2 regions of the Glutamicibacter sp. NPDC087673 genome follow, and region 1 is predicted to be linked to the other one. Evidence: predicted binding sites of a transcription regulator. Region 1 holds the regulator's gene; the other holds the start of a gene.
What was found. The regulator HrcA, encoded in region 1, represses chaperone genes, less so after heat shock. The targets are predictions, from matches to a motif close to TTNGCACTCGNNNNNNNCGAGTGCNAA.
Positions count from the first base shown of each region.

Region 1 (3,408 bases):
CTTGGTCGGGGTCTCCACCTGCAGGTGCACGATGATGTCCCCACGCTTGCCTCCGCGCAGGCGCGGCACACCGAGGCCCGGCAGGGTGACGGTGTCGCCATCCTGGGCGCCTGGCTCCACATTGATGGACTGGCCGCCGTCGAAGGTTTCCAGCTTCAGCTCGCAACCCAGTGCGGCGGCGGTCATTGGCAGGCTCATCTTGGCGTGCAGGTCGGTGCCGGCGCGCTCGAAGACCTTATGGCGGCGCACGTCGATCTCGACGAACAGGTTGCCGTTAGGCCCGCCGCCCGGGCCGGCTTCGCCCTGTCCGCGCAGCTGGATGCGGGTGCCGGAGTCGACACCTGCAGGAACGTTCAGCGACTTGGACACATGCTCGCGCACCCGACCTTCGCCGTTGCACTCCAGGCAGGGGTCCGGGATGGTGGTGCCGAAACCGCGGCAGGCCGCACAGGTTTCCACGGTCATCATCTGGCCCAGGAATGAACGCACTGGACGCTGCACCTGGCCTGCGCCATGGCAGATGTCGCAGGTGACCGGGCTGGTGCCTTCGCGCGTGCACGAACCGTTGCACGTCTTGCAGGTGACAGCGGTTTCCATCTCCAGCGGGTAGACCGTGCCCTTGACCGCGTCTTCCAGGTCGATGGTGATGGTGATCAGCGCGTCGCGGCCCGGCTGGGTGCGTGATGCCGGGCCCTGGGCCTGGCCGCCACCGAAGAACTGCTCGAAGATGTCGCCGAAGCCGCCAAAGCCCTGGCCGCCACCGCCGAAGCCCGGGTGGCCGTTGCCGTTCTCATCGCCGGTGGCGTCGTAGTTGGAGCGCTTGGTCTGGTCGGAAAGGACTTCGTAGGCTCGGGTGACCAGCTTGAACTGTTCTGCAGCGTCATCGCTAGGGTTTACATCCGGGTGCAGCTTACGCGCCAACTTGCGGTAGGCACTCTTGATTTCCTGCGGGGTCGCGTCCTTGGCGACGCCTAGGGTCTCGTAATGCGAGCTCACGTTATTCGCCGTGTCCTTTCCTGAGAATCTTGAAATTCGGTAGTGCCGGGCGGTGCCCAGCGAGGCTAGTTAGCCAAAATCTTCGACAGGTACCGTGCCACCGCACGAACCGAGGCCATGGAGGTTGGATAGTTCATCCGGGTGGGGCCCAGGACCCCGAGCTTGTTGCGCACATCGGTGCCGTAGGTGGTGGCGACCACGGCGGCTTCCGACAGCTGCCCGTAGTGGTGCTCGGTGCCGATGGCCACGGCCACGCCGCGCGAATCGGCTTCCAGCTCGGAGAAGAGCTTGAGCAGCACTACCTGCTCCTCGAGCGCCTCGAGCACCGGGGTTATGCTCAGCGGGAAGTCCCCTTCCACGCGGGCGAGGTTCGCGGTGCCTGCCATGATGATGCGTTGCGCGTTGGCCGCCTGGGCCATTTCTTCCAGCGCACCGATCACCTGGTCCACCAGGGGGTCGGCCTGCTGCGTCGAACTGCGCTCGATGCGGGTGAGCCGGCCGGCAAGTTCGGCAAGCTTCACTCCCCCGAAATTGTTGAGCAGCCACAGCTTCAAGTCATCCAGCTCATCATCGCTGTAGGAACGCTGGACCGGCATCATGCGCTGATCCACCGTGCCATTGGAAGCGATCATCACCATCAGCACCTGGGCCGAGCCCAGTCCGACCAGATCGAGGTTCTTCAACGAAGCGGTGTCGTAGTGCGGCACCTGGATCATTGCTACCTGGTTGGTCAACCGCGCCAGGAGGCGAACGGTGCTCTTGAGCATCTCGTCCAGGTCCGTGGAGCTGTCCAGGATCTTGTTGATGGCGTCGCGTTCAGCCCGCGACAGCGGCTTGAGCTCGCCGATCTCATCGACGAAGCGGCGGTATCCCTTTTCGGTGGGGATCCGTCCGGAGGAAGTATGCGGAGCGACTATGAGCCCCTCTTCTTCCAGCATAGCCATGTCATTGCGGATCGTCGCGGCGCTGACACCGAGGTTGTGCCGGTCAAGGAGCGCTTTGGAACCCACTGGCTCACGGGATTGGACGTAGTCCTCCACGATGGCACGCAGAACGTCTAGGCGTCGCGGCTCTGTCACAACAGCACCTCCTTGGATTCCCTGTGCCCGGCTTTGGCACTCTAACCTGTCAAGTGCCAAGTCTAATACGTTCAGCAGTTGCTAGCATTGGATTTCGAGCGTATTCGATCACAGCGAAAGGCAGTACGTGACTAATTACTCCTGGGGACCACGGGATCTGAGTGCACCGGCACCGAAAAAACTCCGCCAGGTCCCTGTTGAACGTGGCATGATTCTGGAAGATGCCACCTCAGGATGGGTAGGAGAAGTCATCCGTACCGAGAAATCCGGTGGCATGCGCGTGATCGTGCTCGAGGACCGCCACGGCAAGATCCGCTCCTTCCAGGCGGGCTTCGGGTTCTTCCTCGAAGGCGAAGCGGTGGAGATCATTGATCCCGTTGCCAAGGCCGCACCGCCCCAGAAGCTGGTCTCGGCTTCGGGTTCGCGTGCCGTTGCCGGACTGAAGGCCCGGGAGGCCAGGGCAAGCCGCATCTGGGTAGAAGGCAAGCACGACGCTGAGCTGGTTGAAAAAGTTTGGGGCCACGACCTGCGTGTTGAAGGCATCGTCGTTGAACCGCTGCATGGCGTGGACGATCTTGCCGGGGCTATCCGCGACTTCGCCCCCTCCGCGCAGCGCCGCCTGGGAATCCTGGTTGACCACCTGGTTGCCGGAAGCAAGGAATCGCGCATCGTTGCCGAGGCGATGAAGGTCCCCGGTGCAGCGCAAAACGTGCTGATCCTCGGCCACCCGTACGTGGATGTATGGCAGGCGATCAAGCCTGCGACACTGGGCATCAAGGCTTGGCCGGTGATCCCCAAGGGCACCGATTGGAAAACCGGTGTGCTCCGGGCCTTTGGCTGGCCGCACTCCACCGCGGAAGACATCGGCATCGGATGGCAGCGGCTCTTGTCCACGGTGCAGCATTACGGGCAGCTTGAACCGCAGCTCTTGGGCCGGATTGAAGAATTGATCGATTTTCTCACGACCGAAGATTACGGTTTCCTAACGATTGACTAATAGTTGGAGATTAGTCTGCGAATCTCCCCGTGCGCCCAGCCGCGGTCGCTATGATAAGAGGAACCACACTTAGCAAGACAAGGAAAAATAGTGACATCACGCCAGACGAAGCCATCGGAGAATTCCCGCTTCGAAGGTTCCAGGACCTCTGCGCTGCCGCTGACTCCTTCAGAAGATCGCCAGTGGGCAATGATGGCCCACTTCGGTGCCATCTTGGGTTGCGTTCCTTCGGCAATCGTCTTTGCCGTATTCCGGGACCGTGGCCCGTTCACTGCACAGGAATCGAAGGAAGCGTTCAATTTCACGTTCCCGCTGACCATTCTCGCCATCGTATTC
Region 1 covers NZ_JBIUWB010000003.1:318,489-321,896, forward strand. Annotated here, with positions in the region: gene dnaJ (molecular chaperone DnaJ) at 1-996, opposite strand, end outside; gene hrcA (heat-inducible transcriptional repressor HrcA) at 1,062-2,075, opposite strand; gene ACIOTL_RS09060 (DUF3097 domain-containing protein) at 2,203-3,072, shown strand; gene ACIOTL_RS09065 (DUF4870 domain-containing protein) at 3,163-3,408, shown strand, end outside.

Region 2 (3,408 bases), on a different contig from region 1:
TCATGCTGCTCCAACTCGCTGCGTGGTTCCACGACGCCGTCTACGCTGGAACCAGCGAGGACGAGTTCAAGTCGGCCACCTTGGCCCGTGAACGGCTGTGGGGAGTCCTCTCCCCTGGTGCCGTCTCGAAGGTCAGCGGGCTGGTCATGCTCACCGCCAAGCATGCCCCGGCAGAAACCGATCGCCTGGGCCATATCCTCTGCGATGCCGATCTGGAGGTCCTGGCCCGCCCCGCTCCGGCCTACCAGCGCTACGCCGAGGCGATCTACAAGGAGTACGGGCATCTTCCCCGCCATGTGCTTGCTTCCGGGCGCAGCAAGATCCTCAGCGGCCTGTTGGAGAAAGAACTGATCTACGGCACCGAAGCCGGATCCCGGCGCTGGGAGCAGCGCGCGCGGAATAATTTGGGCGCCGAGCTGGAGCTGTTGCACAGCTGGCTGTAGTGCAACGCTTGTCCCACGTTAAACGGCCGATGGCCCGGATTCTTCGAAAGGATCCGGGCCATCGGCGCGATTACTGCGTGCTTAGTGCGTGCTTGGTGCATGCGGGAAGCTTAGAAGCCGCCCATTCCGCCCATGCCGCCCATGTCGTCGCCACCGGCTGGGGCAGAGCCAGCAGGAGCTGGCTTTTCTGCGACAACAGCCTCGGTGGTCAGGAACAGGCCAGCGATCGATGCTGCGTTCTGCAGTGCCGAACGGGTCACCTTCACGGGGTCGTTGACACCAGCTTCGAGCAGGTTCACGTATTCGCCGGTTGCAGCGTTCAGGCCGTGGCCTGCAGGCAGGCCCTTGACCTTGTCAGCGACAACGCCTGGCTCCATGCCAGCGTTCAGTGCAATCTGCTTCAGTGGGGCTTCGATGCCAACGCGAACGATGTTCGCACCGGTCGCTTCGTCGCCTTCCAGAACCAGCTTCTCGAATGCTGCAGCGCCAGCCTGGATCAGTGCAACGCCACCACCGGCGACGATGCCTTCTTCAACAGCTGCCTTGGCGTTACGCACGGCATCTTCGATGCGGTGCTTGCGCTCCTTGAGCTCGACCTCGGTAGCAGCGCCGGCCTTCAGCACAGCGACACCGCCGGAGAGCTTTGCGTGGCGCTCCTGCAGCTTCTCGCGGTCGTAGTCCGAGTCGGTGTTCTTGATCTCGGCTGCGATCTGGGCCTTGCGTCCCTCGATGGCGTCGGCTTCGCCGCCACCTTCAACGATGGTGGTCTCGTCCTTGGTGATAACGACCTTGCGGGCGGTACCGAGGACTTCCAGGCCTACGTTATCCAGGGACAGGCCGATTTCCTCGGAAACAACCTGGCCGCCGGTGAGGATAGCGATGTCGGTCAGCATGGCCTTGCGACGGTCGCCGAAGCCCGGAGCCTTGACAGCAACGGACTTGAACAGGCCGCGGATCTTGTTCAGGATCAGGGTAGCCAGGGCTTCGCCCTCGACATCTTCGGCGATGATCAGCAGCGACTTGTTCGACTGCATGACCTTCTCCAGCAAGGTCACCATGTCCTTGACCGAGGAGATCTTCGAGTTCACGATGAGGACGTAAGGGTCCTCGAGAACGGTTTCCTGGCGCTCAGCGTCGGTGACGAAGTAAGCGGAGATGTAGCCCTTGTCGAAGCGCATGCCCTCTGCCAGCTCCAGCTCCAGGCCGAAGGTGTTGGATTCTTCAACGGTGATAACGCCCTGCTCGCCGACCTTGTCGAGAGCTTCAGCGATCAGTGCGCCGATTTCCGGATCGCCAGCAGAGATCGAAGCGGTAGCAGCGATCTGATCCTTGGACTCGACCTTCTTCGCAGCGGCGAACAGTTCAGCGGTAACAGCTTCTACGGCCTTGTCGATACCGCGGCGCAGTGCGATTGGGTCAGCACCTGCGGCAACGTTGCGCAGGCCTTCCTTGACCAGTGCCTGTGCCAGCACGGTTGCGGTGGTGGTACCGTCGCCAGCGACGTCGTCGGTCTTCTTGGCAACTTCCTTGACCAGCTCTGCGCCGATCTTCTCGTAAGGCTCTTCGAGGTCGATTTCCTTAGCGATGGACACGCCGTCGTTGGTGATAGTAGGAGCGCCCCACTTCTTTTCCAGAACAACGTTGCGGCCGCGTGGGCCCAGGGTGACCTTCACCGCGTCAGCAAGGGTGTTCAGGCCGCGCTCAAGTCCGCGGCGTGCTTCCTCGTCAAATGCAATCATCTTAGCCATTGTGGCGTACGGTCCTTTCGGGACGATTTTGCGAAAATGCAACCGACAGACAGCGCCCGCGACGGACGAGTGGACCGGTGCGGCATCGGGCCAGCAACCGTTCCAGCTCTCGCTATCTGAGGTATTTTCCACGCCCACGCCCTGCATCCGCTGTCCGGTGCTTCATGGAGTTCTTGGAGAACGCAAAAGCCGACCGGCGTTAGCAGTCGCAACGCATGAGTGCTAATACAAATATTGGCACTCTCGCATGGCGAGTGCAAGCCGATCGGCTCTGAGCGAATGGAATTTTGAACGAATTATTCGTTTAGCCCCAGGGTGTCATCGGAGCCCAGAACCACGGTGACCCGGTTCGGAATGTTGCTGGTCTGCAGAACTTCGTCGATATTCAGGATTTCTGCAGCTTTTTCAGCGGTAGTGCGGTAGGACTCGGACATGTAATAAACCGTGGAGACTTCTGCGGGCCTGGTCCAGTTGTCGGCCACAATGCTGGTGAACCCGGCTTCGGCCATGGCGTCTTCGCCTTCATTAGCCAGACCGGCAACACTTGCCGCGTTGTACACGCCAATCAGCTGGCCGTAGAGCACGTCTTCGTCATCGATGGTGCTCGTTGGCGATGCGGATTCACTAGGTGTGGGTTCCACGGAGGGCTCGGCGGTGACTTCCTGGGTTTGCGAGGTGTCGCTTCCCGTGGAAGTCGCGAGGGTCTCCTTGAGCTGAGGGCCGAAGATGAAGGACAAGGCACCGATCACCAGCACGAGTACAGCGGTCAGCACTACCCAGCGCAATTTCCCACCGGTTGACTTCGACGCGGCGGACTGCGCCCATCCGTGGGCGTGGTGCGAACCCACACGGGTGCTGAACTCCGGAACGCGATCAAATTCGTCACGCGGGTAGTTGGTCATTCTTGTCCTTGCTCGAGGTCTGATTGGTCACGGCAGGCAGGGTTATCGTCCCGTGCCGACCTTACCGCCCACGCGACGTTTTGTGGAACGTGCTCTGCGCAGGCGCTTGACCAACATCGGGTCGTAGGCCAGTGCCGCGTCGGTTTCAATCAGCTGGTTCAGCAGCTGGTAATAATTCGTCGGCGACATCGAAAACTGCTTGGTAATGGCTTGTTCCTTGGCCCCGGCATACTTCCACCACAACTTTTCCAGGTTGAGGATCTGTTGCGAACGCTCGTCCAATTCCGAATCCGGGTTCATGACGAAATCCACCAG
Region 2 covers NZ_JBIUWB010000007.1:125,480-128,887, forward strand. Annotated here, with positions in the region: gene ACIOTL_RS16290 (DUF4031 domain-containing protein) at 1-443, shown strand, start outside; gene groL (chaperonin GroEL) at 554-2,191, opposite strand; gene ACIOTL_RS16300 (LytR C-terminal domain-containing protein) at 2,488-3,093, opposite strand; gene ACIOTL_RS16305 (DUF3263 domain-containing protein) at 3,136-3,408, opposite strand, start outside.
Region 2: groL (chaperonin GroEL) is a predicted target of HrcA. The motif match lies at 2,391-2,417, and genes of this name have one in related genera.